2 regions of the Paenibacillus sp. FSL L8-0663 genome follow, and region 1 is predicted to be linked to the other one. Evidence: predicted binding sites of a transcription regulator. Region 1 holds the regulator's gene; the other holds the start of a gene.
The links. Region 1 encodes NrdR, which represses ribonucleotide reductase genes. Its sites were predicted from a motif close to AACACNATATATNGTGTT; they were not measured.
Positions count from the first base shown of each region.

Region 2: nrdI (class Ib ribonucleoside-diphosphate reductase assembly flavoprotein NrdI) is a predicted target of NrdR. The motif match lies at 3,395-3,412, and genes of this name have one in related genera.

Region 1 covers NZ_JBBOYM010000001.1:1,777,850-1,785,740, forward strand. Annotated here, with positions in the region: gene mutM (DNA-formamidopyrimidine glycosylase) at 1-12, shown strand, start outside; gene MKY75_RS08070 (MntP/YtaF family protein) at 124-915, shown strand; gene coaE (dephospho-CoA kinase) at 927-1,523, shown strand; gene MKY75_RS08080 (lytic transglycosylase domain-containing protein) at 1,520-2,083, shown strand; gene MKY75_RS08085 (alpha/beta-type small acid-soluble spore protein) at 2,200-2,424, opposite strand; gene nrdR (transcriptional regulator NrdR) at 2,530-2,997, shown strand; tRNA gene MKY75_RS08095 (tRNA-Ala) at 3,127-3,202, shown strand; tRNA gene MKY75_RS08100 (tRNA-Lys) at 3,215-3,287, shown strand; gene MKY75_RS08105 (alpha/beta hydrolase family protein) at 3,629-4,633, opposite strand; gene MKY75_RS08110 (GNAT family N-acetyltransferase) at 4,630-4,947, opposite strand; gene MKY75_RS08115 (hypothetical protein) at 4,975-5,280, opposite strand; gene MKY75_RS08120 (helix-turn-helix domain-containing protein) at 5,298-6,053, opposite strand; gene MKY75_RS08125 (radical SAM/SPASM domain-containing protein) at 6,282-7,160, shown strand; gene MKY75_RS08130 (hypothetical protein) at 7,395-7,574, shown strand; gene MKY75_RS08135 (hypothetical protein) at 7,607-7,891, shown strand, end outside.
Region 2 covers NZ_JBBOYM010000001.1:1,938,952-1,946,842, forward strand. Annotated here, with positions in the region: gene nrdF (class 1b ribonucleoside-diphosphate reductase subunit beta) at 1-579, opposite strand, end outside; gene nrdE (class 1b ribonucleoside-diphosphate reductase subunit alpha) at 799-2,883, opposite strand; gene nrdI (class Ib ribonucleoside-diphosphate reductase assembly flavoprotein NrdI) at 2,870-3,229, opposite strand; gene MKY75_RS08915 (DUF2500 domain-containing protein) at 3,652-3,999, shown strand; gene MKY75_RS08920 (GNAT family N-acetyltransferase) at 4,039-4,599, shown strand; gene MKY75_RS08925 (MFS transporter) at 4,602-5,795, shown strand; gene MKY75_RS08930 (ABC transporter substrate-binding protein) at 5,897-7,588, opposite strand; gene MKY75_RS08935 (LacI family DNA-binding transcriptional regulator) at 7,869-7,891, shown strand, end outside.

The DNA of each region.
Region 1 (7,891 bases):
CCTCTGCGCTAAACAAGCACAGTCACCCCAAGCCCATCCCTCTCATATATTGTTCCAAGTACCAATACTGCGGAGGGTTTCGGTTGTTATAAGGCCCTGCCTTCGCAATGGGAGGGAATTGGAGTGGCTAATCATTGGGGAGCCCTGCTGTTACTGGCATTTGCGCTAAGTTTGGACAGTTTCGGAGTCGGTGTTACATATGGTCTGCGCAAAATGAAAATTCCACTGTTGTCGATTGCTATCATCTCCGTATGTTCAGGTTTGGTGATCGGCATATCCATGCAATTGGGCGCATTACTATCTCGTGCCCTGTCTCCTGTATATACTACCGTTTTCGGTGCTGTCATCCTGATCTGTATCGGCTGTTACTCTTTGATTCAAGCTCTGCACCGCAAAGAGGATTTGCCAGAGGATTCAGTGGAGCCCTCTCGGGGTTTGCTTCTTACAAAACAGACTGATCCAGCGAGCAGATCTGTTCTTGGGGAGAAGAAGGGTGTAGAGAATGCTGATACCGAGTCTTTCCCTAGCTCAAGAAAAGATCTGTCGGCAGAAGCTTCTGTGGAGCAGCAGGAACGAACAGTATTTTCTCTGGAGCTTCGCAAATGGGGGCTTGTTATTCGGATTCTTCGAAGCCCGTCTGCTGCGGATATGGACCGTTCCGGCAGTATATCTGCTACCGAAGCGGTTTGGCTGGGTATTGCATTATCGGTCGATGCGTTCGGAGCGGGACTCGGGGCAGCTATGCTTGGTTTTCAGCCACTGTCTACTGCGCTGGCTATTACGTTATTCAGTGGAACATTTTTGATTGCAGGGATGAAGGCAGGCTTTTTTCTATCAGCATTTCGATTTATGAAGGCGCTGGGTGTATTGCCGGCATTATTACTGATTATGATGGGCATATTGAAGCTGTTATGAGGTGAAAGAGCATGAATATCGGATTAACCGGAGGTATTGCTACCGGAAAAAGCACCGTGTCGGCTCTTTTGGTCGCCAAAGGTGCGCTGCTGATCGACGCAGATGCCATTGCCCGGGAAGTGATGCTTCCGGGGCATCCGGTGTTGGCGGCGGTCATTCAGCATTTTGGACAAGCTATAGTGAACAGTGACGGAACTCTGCTTCGCAAAAAACTGGGGGAGATTGTATTCGGAGACCCTGCCCAGCGGCAGGCACTTAACGATATTACACATCCTGCTATTCGTGAGGAAATGCGTATGCGCATGGAAGCATTTGAACGGGAACAGCCGGACAAGCTTGTTTTGGCAGATATTCCGTTACTGTACGAGTCGGGGCTTGAGAGCTTGTACGAGGAAATTATGGTTGTGTACGTACCACGTGATATTCAGCTCCAGCGTCTGGTGCTCAGAGACGGTCTGACGGAGGAGCAAGCTGGACTTCGGCTGTCCGCACAAATGGATATTGAGCAAAAGAAAAGCTTGGCCGATATCGTTATTGATAATAGTGGAACACAGACTGAGACGAAGCGACAAATTGATCAATTTTGGCAGCGGAAGGGACTTGCATGAATATTTTGCGAAAGAAAAGAGTCCTGCTCATTTTGTTTGTCGGGTTTGTCCTGATTCTATTCCTTAATTCAAATTGGATGTCCTGGTTCTATCCAATTCAATATAAGGATGAGATTCGGCAGTATTCACAGACGTATGAAGTAGACCCATTTTTGGTGGCGTCTATTATCCGTGTAGAAACCAATTTTAAAACCAGTAAGCAGTCACATAAGGGGGCGCTAGGGCTGATGCAGATTATGCCGAATACGGCAAATTGGATTATGGACAGCGCCCAGATTCAAAAGGTTCCGCTGGACAGTGTCAAGCACGAGCCTGGCACCAATATTGAGCTGGGAACCTGGTATTTGCATAACCTATCCATAAAGTTTCAGGATAATCCTGTAGCAATCGTAGCTGCTTACAATGCAGGGCCGGGTAAAGTTCAAGAGTGGCTGGATAAGGGAGTGTGGGATGGAAAAGAAGAGTCCATCAAGCAAATCCCTTTTGGTGAAACACGACATTATGTACAGCGGGTCATTTATTACTACAGGCAATACACGAAAATTTATAATGATTTTTAAATCCAAGTTAATGACATGATGAGCTTTTCGCTTTAAAATGAAAAAAGCGTTGGACAGGCTGTTTTTACCAGCCCATCCAGACACTTTTTCTTGTTATTTTTGCATTATTACCGCGATTATTGGTATTGACCTGCCAATTGTTGTTCGGCGATCGTTACGAGGCGTTTTGTGATGTAGCCCCCGATCGAACCGTTCTCATAGGAAGTCATATTACCTTGGTATCCATCTTGAGGAATGCTGATACCCAACTCTTGAGCGATTTCAAATTTCATTTGCTCCAGAGCGCCGGAGGATCTGCTGACTACCAGATTGTTGGAGTTGCCATTGTTTCCTTGTGCCATTGTTGTTCACCTCCTCGCGATATGGTAAACATATTATGATCTGTTTTGACAAAATTATTACTAAAAGTCTTCGGGAATTTATTGGAAAAAGAAAGTGGTGAGATTATGAAATGTCCGTATTGTGCCTACAATGGCACGAAAGTGCTGGATTCGCGACCTGCGAATGATAACAAGTCCATCCGTCGCCGCCGTGAATGTGAGCAGTGTGCCAGGCGTTTTACCACCTTTGAAATGGTGGAGGAAACCCCTCTCATGGTCATCAAAAAAGACGGCAGCCGTGAAGAGTTTAGTCGTGATAAAATGCTGCGCGGTCTCATTCGAGCCTGCGAGAAGCGTCCAGTATCCGTCGAGCAACTGGATATGATCGTATCCCAGGTGGAGAACGCTATCCGCAACACAGCAGCCACAGAAGTGGATAGCCAGCAGATTGGTGAGCTGGTCATGGAACAGCTTTACCCAGTGGATGAAGTCGCCTACGTACGTTTTGCGTCCGTCTATCGTCAGTTTAAAGACATCAATATGTTTATGAAGGAACTGAAAACACTGTTATCTAAAGATACAGCCAGCGACTGATCGCTGACTGTATCTTTTCTGGGCCATGAAGGGAGAAAATTATATTTTTTTATAAAAGTATTGACACAGGGTTAAATATTTTATATGATATAGAAGTCGCTTGAAACGTTGATAAAACTTGCTTATGATGGGGCCTTAGCTCAGCTGGGAGAGCGCATCGCTGGCAGCGATGAGGTCAGGGGTTCGATCCCCCTAGGCTCCACCAAAATTTTATTATGGACTCTTAGCTCAGTTGGTAGAGCAGTTGACTCTTAATCAATTGGTCCAGGGTTCGAGTCCCTGAGAGTCCATCCTTTTAGAAAAACGGCAGAGATGCCGTTTTTTTGTTGTTTATAGATCTATTCCCAGTCTAACCGAGAACAGTTATGAGTTGAATGAGCGCGTAACTGAATGCACAGAAAACAGATCCTATAGGAAATAGACGTCTTTTTTGAATTGCAACCCATTATTCACGAGTGCAAGGACTAGTTATTTGCAGACATGGGCTGCCCATTGACGAACTCTCAGAACAATGCGGACTGTCTGTAGACCGCATTAAGAAAATCGTATACTCAAAAAAAATGTACCCTTTTATCTTTCGATGGATTTTTTATCAGCATATTCAAAAGAAGTGTGGAAAAAACATCATTGTTTAACGCTCACTGACATAATTGGCAAGGATTTCGAGATACTCGTCATTCACCAATTTTCTTGGGGCGAATACGGCTGTTAAAAAAGTTAGATATTTTGAACGCGCGATTTTTTCATCCATCATGGAGTGGTCGGCTTCAGGTAAATGAATCACGGACAGCAGTTCTGGAGGTATTTTCTGGCGATAGACTCGCTCGGTATCCTTTGCATCGACATTAATATCTTTTCCAGCCAGAACCAAGAGTACAGGAGTATGGAAGTGACTTAATTCTTCGGTGGAATCAGACAGAAAATTTTTGCGTATAAAGCTCCATCTTTCTTTGGAAATCATATCGTCAGGATCGGCTATGCTTAGATATTCTTCATAAGAAGCCTGTCTTTTCAGTAACTGTAGAATCTCTTGATCGTAGTTCAATGTCTTTTGAATTTCTTGCGGAGTAACTCCTTCTCGCTCCAGTTCTTTTCTGGTATTAAATTGTCCTTGGGAAATCCAGTTCACGGCAGGCGATACAAGGATGCTGAATGCAATATCATGCTCCTCTTTAACGATCTTCGGAATGACCCATCCTGCTTGACTGGCTCCCCATAGGCCGATTTTTTGCTTATCAATCATAGGTAAGCTTCTTGCCCAGTCTATTGCATATCGGATCTCCTGTGCGCGGTCCTCCATGCTTTGGGCGAGCCAGTTACCAGGAGCGCTGTTAATACCGGGCTTATTCAGTGACAAGGAGGCATAACCCTTGGAAGCGAACTTTTCCCACAGTGGTTTGTATCCATCATCATAGGTGTCATTAATAGGACCATCCCCATGGACAAAAACAACCAATCCAACCTTTCCCGAGTAGTTCTTAGGCAAAGTTAATGTACCTGTTAACAGCCCTTTAGGTGTCGTGATTTGTATTTTTTCTTCTGTCATCTTGTAGGAATTTTGATATAGAATAATGAGTACCAAGGCAACAGCCAGAGCTGCCGCAATACCAAAAGTAAGCTTGAGTGTTTTTTTCAATGATGCTCTCTCCTCGAATGCAGGTTCTCTTGCCAACTCATCAGATGCCATACAGGCTCCTTGAACCAAAAATGCCGTAACCCATTATATTTGGATTGTTTTACTTCAAACGCCAGTTGGTGATACAAACGGATAGCCCCTTGGTTCTTATGCGCTACGTGAAGCGTCAATGCATGAAAACCAGATTCAACCGAAAATTGCTGTGCGAAAGCTACAAGATGGCGTCCTATTCCCTGATTACGATGACTTGAACGAATCGCCAAATGATCAATGTAACACTCATTTGCAGCAGGGGTATACTCTAGCGCATGCATACCTGCCAAAAATTTAAATACATTGAATCAACCAAACTGTTTTAGGAGCGGAGTCAAAGAAATGGGGTTTGTTTCAGGAAGTGAAGAGTAGGAGGGTTTCCATTTAAGGGAAAGAACACCGATAACTTCTTCGTTTTCTTTGGCTACAAATTGTTTCATAGATGTAGAATAAGGATTTTGAACCCAAACCTGCATTAACAACTGCTGTATAGCTTGATCCTCTAGTGTAACAAGAGATTGGAATTTTGCTTTAAACGATTCGACTAAAAGACTGCAAACAGCTTCATGGTCTTGTTTTTGGTATGCAACAATGTCAAAAGATTTTGCACTCATGTAACACCCTCCAAGATTTATTCTACTTTGACTTGAATTTCATATTGTAGCTTGTTATTGTCGAACATCGAAAGATAAGATTTTTCTACTAGAATGGTCTTGCTTTGGCAGTTATATTGGTGATGAGCTACATATCGTTCCATTTGTTTGATTTCATAATCAATCTCAGGTTCTTCAATGACGGAAAGATGCTTATAAAGATAGTTGCCTTCTTCCAGAATATAGTCAACCACATCCGCCGTTTCATAACACAGCTTCAACTGTCCAGCATCAGACAAGTAATGCAGGTCATTTTCAAATAATCGAGGTGGGGCAGGGCGGTGTTCAAATAGATTTCCGGCAGTGAACTCTTGACCATTCTCCAATGCAAACCATAGCTTTAAATGACGGGGACCTAATCGTTTGACTTGATACTCATCGCCCTGCTGGGTCCGATTATTATATTCTTCTAACACTTTGTGAATAAACTGTTCATGCATCTTTAAGTTAGCTATTTCAGCTTGTACTTTTTGCAACGAATGCTCTAAAAGCTGGTTATAATCATTGGCAGCATAGGAAGTCATACATTCTTGAATCTGACCGACAGGGACATTTAATTTACGTAGTAATAAAATATGCGATAGCTGATAAATCTCATGAAGCCCGTACATCCGATATTGATTTTCTTCAGTATGTGATGGATAGAGGATTCCCTTTTCTTCAAAATATCGCAGTTGATGTACAGATACATTCATAAGCTGAGCAAGCTGGCTGATCGTAATGTGTTCTTTCAATGAGAGGACTCCTTACTGATATTTGAATAACTCCACTATAAACCTTAGGTCAGACCTAGGGTCAATAGAAAATATCAAACAAATCTTGGATAGGCGTAGGTGTCGAGCATTTGATGCCCACACAAAGGGAGAGACTGGAGAGTTTACCTGTCGGTGATAACCCGTTATAATCATAAGATTAGTGAGCATAAACAAGATGCTCAGGATGAAGGTTAGAATGGGGAAATCATGTTGAAAACTTTTAAAAAGGTATACATTGAGATAACGAGCATTTGCAATCTCGCATGCAGCTTTTGTCCTCAAACACAGCGTGTCAAAAAATTTATTGATCCGGAAGTCTTTCGAAATGTGCTTGATCAGGTCAAACCACATACAGATTATATCTATTTGCATGTAAAAGGAGAGCCGTTGCTCCATCCGAAAATTGATCTTTTACTGGAAAGTGCTCATGAGAAAGGCTTAAAGGTCAATATTACCACTAATGGTACCTTGCTGCCGAAGACCGAACATAAGCTGCTTGGGCAACCAGCGCTGCGTCAGATGAACTTCTCTCTCCATAGTTTTGACGGACATGAAGGCTCCGTGGATCGAGAAGGATATTTGGGTAATATCTTCACGTTTGTAAGAGAAGCGGTGAAACACAATGTCATTATTTCGTTCCGTCTCTGGAACTTGACTGAAGATAATTTGACTAATATGCAGCGTCAGCGCAACCGGGAAACACTTGAACGACTGGAGCAAGAGTTTGGACTGGACTATCGGATTGAGGAAAAGGTGATACCGGGTAGTGGGGTCAAAATTGCACCAAACGTTTATTTGAATCAAGACCACGAATTTGAATGGCCGAGCCTCAGTGCCCCGGAAGATGACGGAAAAGGCTTTTGCCATGCACTCCGTAGCCAAGCAGCGATATTGGTGGATGGAACGGTGGTCCCTTGCTGTCTGGATGGAGAAGGTGTCATTAATTTAGGTAACGTGCATGAGCAATCTTTTTCCGACATTGTGGAAGGGGAGCGTGCAAATCGTCTGTACTTCGGGTTCTCCAAAAGAGAAGCGGTAGAAGAGTTATGCCGAAAATGCGGGTACCGCAAACGATTTGGAACATAGTCATACAGGTAGAGCTTTAATCGACAGTAGAATGAATCGCAAGAAAGATAGCCCTTTTGCAGGGCTTTTTTACTTATATTTTGATATATACATAATTAATGGTTTTAAACTGTTCAGAGGAAGTTGGATATATTCGATTGCTTGTGAGAATGATTATCAATTATAATAAATTTAATTCTGATAGGACGGAATAAGAATTGAAGGAACGGTTTGGATGGGGGCTGAGCGGTAGTAATGAAGTTGAACGATCACATTTTGCTGTGGAATCATGTTTTTATACAGGTGATGGATGTTCGTCATAGGAAGATCGAAAAAGGAGAGGAGCTTCGAGCCTATCGACTTCCTGCCAGTGCGTTCTTATATGCCGTGCGTGGAAGCGCACGGGTACGGTTGGATACAGTATTCACAGGATAGAGCGTTTCCATGTACTGCATGGCGGAAAAGGAATGTGCCTGAGTATCCTAGCGGAGGATGTGCTTGAATATTACATCATTTTGTACAGGGCGACGTTGGCCCTGCCTGATCGCAAAGAGATAGCACAATTGCTGGAAAAGGGAAATCCCTTTCAGAATCAGTATGCTTTCGCACCACATTACCCGCTGTCCCTGTACGAGAAAGTGAAGCTGTTGGAGCAAGAATGGCGTGGAGCTTCTGGACTTGGCAAACTGCATGTTAAAGCCTTGTTTCATCAATTTGTATACGAGTTGTTGCAGCAGTTGTATTGGCAGGGC
Region 2 (7,891 bases), 160 kb from region 1:
GTCCCGTAAGATCAAATCGATAATTTCGCCACTGCATGTCAGCTTGCCCTGGCCCGCCAGATAAAGAGGGTAGAAGAAGCCGCTATAAAATAAATAGCTTTCTAACAGCACCGACGCTGCCATCGCGAGATACAGGTCTTTCGGTGTGTGGATATTCATATAATACTGACGAATGGTTTCTGCCTTGGTTTGGAGATGTGGATTTTCTTCTACCCAGCGGAATACACCGTCAATTTCTTCCGTGGAAGCTAGCGTTGTAAAGATGCTACTATACGACTTGGCATGAATTTGTTCCATCATCGCCATAAAGCTTAGTACGGCTTTGCGTTGTAGTCCGTCCACATGCTCCATAATTTGCGGCATACCCACGCCGCCTTGAATGGTATCCAGTAGCGTTAGTCCGCCTAGCACCTTCATGTAGGCTTCTTTTTCGATATCACTGAGGGTTACCCAGGACATTTTATCGTCAGACAACGGGATTTCGTCATCCGTCCAAAATTGCATAATGTTCTGGTTCCAGAACATCAGTGTGAAATCATCGTCCGAGCGATTCCAGTTTACAGCTTGTATACCTGTCATTGTTAGCATTCTCCCTTCAGCTTGCGAGATTCCCTGGAAACACACATTGAAATAGTGCAGGCGAATCATCGTATGCTTGACATACGGAAGCTGTATCCGCGAGGGTCTTGTCCAGTCCCGTAAAGGTCTAAACCACACGCTGGATACAGCTTCTAATGCAAAGCATCCATATCTATTTAAAATCTAATTTTTATACTACAGCTTGTTACCATTTATGCTTTAGATGGAGCAGGTGAGACACTCTTCCACAGACAGCTTTTTAGTGCGTGTGTAGTATAACGATTTAAGTCCTTTGTGTGCGGCGTACAGATAGCAACGTGCTAACTGACGCGTAGTCACGTCACTGTTCACATGAAGCACGGTCGAAATTCCTTGGTCCACATGCGGCTGGATTTCTGCAATCAGATCCAGCACTTTGAATTGGTCCATTTGATAAGCAGATTTATAGAAGAACACGTTATCCTTTTGCAAATAAGGCATTGGATAGTAGGTCGTCGAATTGGCATAGGTACGGGTTTCAATCTGCTCAACAATCGGCATAACACTGGATGTTGCATTTTGAATGTACGAAATGCTGGCAGTCGGCGCAATTGCCATACGATAGGCGTGGTACAGGCCATTTTTCATCACATCTGCTTTTAATTTGTCCCAGTCCGCTGTAGTCGGAACATAGATGCCCTTGAATAACTCTTGCACACGTGCAGTTGTTGGACGATAATCTGTGTTCAGGTATCGGTCAAAATATACGCCTGTCGCATAATCCGATTCCTCAAATCCATAAAAGCTTTGTCCAGCCGCTTTCGCGATTTCCATACTCTTTTCGATGGAATGATAGTTCATCGTCATGAAGAAGGTACGGACAAAGTCTTTTGCTTCATTGCTTTCATACGCAATTTTGTTCTTGGCAAAGTAGCCGTGCAGATTCATGACACCCAAACCGACGGAATGCATTTCACGGTTCGCTTTCGCGACACCTGGTGCATTAGCTACTTGGGTCATATCGCTGACCGAAGTAAGAGCAATCATACCCTCGTGAACGGATTCGCGGATTTTGCCATGCTCCATCACATTTACAATGTTCAGAGAAGCCAGATTACAGCTCACGTCCCGGCGGATAGTATCCTGTTGTCCGTAATCTGTAATTTCGGAAGTTTCCTGCAACTGGAAGATTTCCGTGCATAAGTTCGACATCTTGACTTGACCCACGTTTTTAAGAGCATGTGCCTGGTTCGCGTTACTTTTGTTCATGATATATGGATAACCAGACTCCAACTGAATCATGGCAATTTTCGTCAGCATGTCACGTGCGCTCATCGCTATTTTTTTCTTCACCCGATCGTCGGCGAGCAGCGTGTCGTACATTTCATCCAAATCCATGTCGTCCAGATGTGTTCCATAGGCTTTGAACACACTGTAAGGAGCAAATACATGCAGCGGTTCGTTATCTTGAGCTAGCTTGTAAAAGCGATTTGGCACCAGTAATCCAATCGAAAGTGTCTTGAGACGTACTCTTTCGTCAGCATTGATTTTTTTGCTATCCAGGAACTCCAGCACGTCCCATCCGAAAATGTTGTAATAGGCTGCCCCAGAGCCTTTGCGTTGCCCCATTTGATCTGCGTAGGAGAAGCCGTCTTCCATCAGCTTCAGCACAGGCATAATGCCTTTTGCTGCGCCTTCTACGCCTTTAATCGCTTCGCCGCGTGCCCGCAGCTTCGACAGGTTAACGGCAACACCGCCCCCGATTTTGGACAACTGCATGCAGGTGTTCAGCACATAGTTGATCGAGTTCAGGGAGTCGTCCATTTCGAGCAGGAAGCAGGATACCAATTCCCCACGGCGGCTTTTGCCTGCATTCAGGAACGTTGGTGTCGCTGGCTGGAGACGTTGCTCCATCATCGAGCGAGACAACAGGCGTGCCGTATCGGCGTTACCGCGTCCTAAATGCAGCGCGACAGCAGCAACCCGGTCAGGGTAATGTTCCAGATAGACTTTACGGTCGTTACTCTTCATTGCATAGTCGGTATAAAACTTGGATGCTGCCATATAGGAAGGAAATTTAAAATTATAGCTATGAGTGATATGGAAAATATCATTAATTTCGTCAGCCGTGTAGCTGTTATAGAAATTTTCGTAATAATCATTCTCAATCATATACAGCACTTGAGCGGCTGTGTCAGCAAACTTCAAACTCCGTTCCTGAACTTCCTTCATAAACTCTGCTACAGCCTCTTGGTCTTTTTCCAATTGGAAAAAGCCGTCTGTATCGCGTTTCATCAACATGTTGTTCAATTCAATATGCCGCAACTCGGCTCACCTCCTGTTTAAAACGCTCTACATCTCCGAACGTTCCAGATAATTCAAATTTACTAATCACGGGGACATTATAATGATCGGCAATCAAATCCGCACTTTTGGCAAATTTCTCACCCCAGTTACGGTTGCCGCTTGCAGCTACACCAACAAGGTTTTGAGCATTCTTTTTCAAAAAGGAAGATACCCTCTCAGGTATCTGCCCAAACCCAGTTGTATATGTAATAAGTACGTAAGGTTCTTCTATAGTCATTTGCTCCTCGATCTGAACCGCTGGAAGCTTGAGCTTGTTTATAAATCTTTTTACATTGCCGGTCTTGGAATCATATGCAATCAGCATGGTATGCAACCTCCTTAAACATTTAACGAAAAAAGAAAACGGCATTGCCTGGGATCTATTATAGATGGAATCCCTTGCTGGCTGCGCCATTTAAGATTTTTGACTCTATATTTACATGTATTTTCATACCTGTATCTTCAAGATATCGGGCATAAATACGTTTTTTACACTATATTTAGAGTACATTCTCTATTTTATATCTATATATAGTTTTGTCAATCGGTCTAGAGGGGATCAGAGGACCCAGATCGGGTAGAAGTCCAAGCGGGGTGCGGAAAAGAGCGAAAGAACTTTTTTTTCGTAAGTATGTTAAAAAAGTATTGGAGTTTTTGAGGGTGAAGATGTACGATTTGTCAATGGGCAATAGAATGGAAAATTTACATTTTACTGTAGAAAGGATGAAGTGAATGGGAAGTGATTCTATGGAAGTTCAATCGTTTAATACGATCTTTTTTATCGTATTTGGACTCATTGCTTTTGTAATGATTATGGGAATTGTCAAAACGATCGGAGCGGGCCTGTCCAATCAAGCAGCCGAACGGGTACAACGTTCATGTAAGGTTGTGGATAAACGGACGAGAGTGCGTGGGGGATCAGGCGATTTTTCAGCTTCGACCTATTATTATATCACCTTTGAGTTTGACGGGGGTGAGCGTAAGGAGCTGGAGGTGAAGGATAGGGACTTTGGTATGATTGTGATCGGGGATCGTGGGGAGCTTCATTATAAAGGTACACGTTTTCTGGAGTTTGTGAGAGTAATGGAAGCATAAAGGTGCTTAAACAAATACATAATCGGAGGGAAGATTACGATGCCGCATATCATTGGAAAACGAGTTGTATTGAGAGAATACCGTCAAGAGGATATACCAGATATCCGAAAATGGGTCAATGACCCGGAAATCACACGTGGTTTAAGCGACGTGTTTATCTATCCGCATTCACAGGTGAATAGTGAATCTTTTGTACAGATGATGATTGACGGCAACCCCGAGATCAAAGGTTTTGTCATTGCGCATAAAGACACCCTGGATTATATCGGACAATTGGACTTATTTAAAATCAACTGGGTGAATCGGCATGCCACCCTTGGAATTGTGATCGGGCGTGACGGTGATCTGGGCAAAGGTTATGGACGGGAAGCGATCCGGCTGTTACAAAAATTTGCATTTCATACGCTGAACCTACATCGACTGGAGCTGGAGGTCTATGCGTTCAATGAACGTGCACACCGTTGCTATTTGGCCAGCGGCTTCAAGGAGGAAGGGCGGCTGCGGGAAAAGCTATTCAGGGAAGGGCGATACTATGACATTATTCAGATGGGGATTTTGCGAAGTGAATATGAGGCTGCACAGCAATCGACGGAATCCTGAGAGTGCAACCTCATAAGCTATATTACTCCGTCAGCTTTCTTCAATTTTTTATGAGTGAAATCACGGGGACTACGCTCATCCTTTTTTTATTAGCTAAAGGACTTTCTTTGCAGAGTGCGAACTTCTTACTGGTTGTATTCTTTATAAGTATTTTTCTGTTTGAGATACCTACTGGGGCTATTGCAGACAAGTATGGAAGAAAAATCTCTGTTATTTTGGGACTTTGTTGTTTTCTAGCCTATAGTGTATTGTTCGTTTCGACAGATCATATCGGGGTGCTTGTGTTTGCACAAGTCTTTGGAGGTCTGGCTATATGTTTACAATCAGGTTCGTTGGAATCATGGGTTGTGGAAAATAGTGATAAGCCCATGGAAGTTCTTTTTACAACCTCTAACAGTATACAGTACATTTCGGGATTTATTTGTGGTCTGTTGGGGGCCTTCCTCGCAACTTTTAACTATTCACTTCCATGGGCGGCTAGTATTTTATCTATTATTGTATGCATTTTTCTATGTTTCTTTTATATGGATGAGGAGAATGTTGCACATCGAAAGACGTCTACTACTCGTATTAAAACGATTATCAGAGAAAGTGTCCGTATCGGTTTTGAAAATAAGTTTATCTGGATTGTGTTTATGATTGGCTTATTTATCAGCTTTTCGAACTCGGCGGGGAATACATTCCAACAGCCACGTCTGGTTGGCCTTTCTGAACAAGGGATTTGGATTATGGGGTTTATCAAGGCAGGGTATTCACTATGTATGACTTTGGGAAGTTACCTGGTTCGAAAGCTAGGCGCACGATTCAGTGATGTACATATACTCATGTATGCCTGCGGCATGATTGGGATATGGCTCATTTTAGCCGGTGCATTCAACACATTTTATCCTGTACTGCTTACCTTTTTGATCTATGAAATTGGGCGCGGCATGTACCCGGTTGCGAAACAAATTTTTCTGAACAAAAGAATCTCTAATGAGTATCGTTCTACACTACTATCTCTGGATTCTGCGATTTCACAATTAGGCATGTGCATAGGTTTAATCGTGACAGGGACCATCAGTCGTAATTTTACGGATTTGTCTTCCGATCAAACACCTATTCAAATATCTTGGGTGATGTGTGGCGGGATTGCGTTGATTCCTATCATTTTATTGTTTTACGTCAATCGTGTATCAGGGAAAAGTAATTCTTGAAAAGAAAAAGAAACCAAACAGAATATGTAACAATAGTTAATGTAGAAGGGCTGAACAGCATGGTCTGTCAGCCCTGTAATATTTCATTAAAAAGGCAAACCCTATTTTTCGCCGTACCACAGTTTCAGCCGATTTTGAATTAGGCCAGTGTAGATTTCTTCAGCCTTTGGCACACCCGCCTGATCCAGCTCTTGGAGCATGCGGTCATACACAGCGTCGAACTGATCTGGCTTGGCGAGTACGGCCTCAGGAATGCGTTTGCGTACAATGTCCTGCGACTTTTGATAAATAACATTGTAATTCGTATTGGTCGGAACAGGCATGTTGTAGGCAGCCCCCCACTCTTTTACCGGAAAATCTTTTTCGTTCGGGAACAGGTCTTTCCACGTATGGGCTTTGTATGCCTGAAGGGACTCTTTTTCGGCTTGACTATAATTTTCGGTAATCATCTCCGGATAATTGGTTGTGTAATAGTTGCCAGAGGGGTCTTTCACGCTATCGCCATAATGTGGCCCCCATATCCAGTACAAACCGATACCTGACTCTCTGCTAAAAGAAGCGTTATCGGTGTTCTTACGTTGTTGCACATCCGCTGGAATGACTCGTTTGCCGTTCTCTTTGTTGTAATGCTGGCCTTCAATTCCCCAATTGCGTAAAATTTGTCCTTCGTCGGAGGCCAGAAAATCCAGAAACTTGATAGCCCGCACCGGATTTTCACATGAGGTTGTAATTCCGATCCCGGATGCGGTATCGAAGCCAATGGGCTGAAGGGAATGATCCTCGTATTTCTCATTTAAAGTGACTGGAAAATGGGCGTAAGTGAATTCATCCTTACCTGCTGCCTTGAGCGCATTTTCGGCATCTTGATAGTTCCATTCCTGATCAATGAGTCCGATGACACGGCCTGCGGCAATTTTGGACTTGTACTGATCACTTTTTTGCACAAAAGTATCCTTATCCAACAGTCCTTCATTGTACATATGGTTCAACCAACGGAAATATTCACGTTCTTCTGGGCGCTTGTAGTGAAGAATGGCTTTGTGTGTTTTAGGATCAATATAATATTCGCCATCGTCGGGTCCACCTGTAGCAGTAACAGCCGGGTTTGTCACTGTAATTTGAATTTTCCAGTCCTCGGCATCGAGTGATAGGGGGATGGTTCGCTGTCCATTGGTGGTTGGATATTTGGCGACATAATCTTTAAGTGCTTTTTCAAAATCTTGAACGGTGCGGATTTTAGGGTATCCGAGCTTCTTAAGTGCCTGGTGCTGGATTTCGAAGCCGGCTTGTGCATCAAACGCAATGTGATCCACACCCAGATTGGTCGGGATCGTGTAGATGGCTGGATCTTCACTACTATATTTAATACGATTAAAATAGTCTCCATACACTTTCTTAATGTTAGGGCCGTATTTGTCAATGAGGTCGGTTAAGTCAATGAGTGCCCCGGCATCGACTAACTTGCCAATGTCTGATTTAGGGTACACGAGATCTGGATACTCTCCGCTCGCTGCCATTAAAGCAAACTTTTCCTCGCCTCGACCATTGACAGCATGTTCGGCATTTAGCGTAACGCCCGTTTTCTTGATAATTTCCTGTCCGACAGCATCCTTCATGTTGTTCCAGTTAGAGCTGGAATCACCGCCAAAGAAAGTAAATGTAATGGGACTGGTGTCATTAGGATCTTCCTTTTCTGCCTTACCGTCTGTTCCATTCGCACAGCCCGTTGTAACGAGCAGCAGCAAAGACAGGAGTAGAATAGAGCTCTGTCGTACCGACCTGTTCATGAACATTTGCAAATCCCCCTTAATAAGTATGATTTACACAATGTAAGTGCTTTCAATAGTAAATTGTAGGAAATAAAGAACCTCACGTCAAGTCATTTATAATTGTTTGTTATGCAGTTTGTTTTTTTATTAAGCAAACATATTTTAATGAAAAGTGTGGATTTGTGTAAATCCATCGTTTGATGATCTAAAACAAAGTATGCTACGATGGTACCAGTTTATAGGCATACCTGTATATTTAGAAGACTAAGGTAGAAAAAGATTTCGAATAGGGTTGGGTGAGGAGATGCGTGGAAAAGTAACATTACA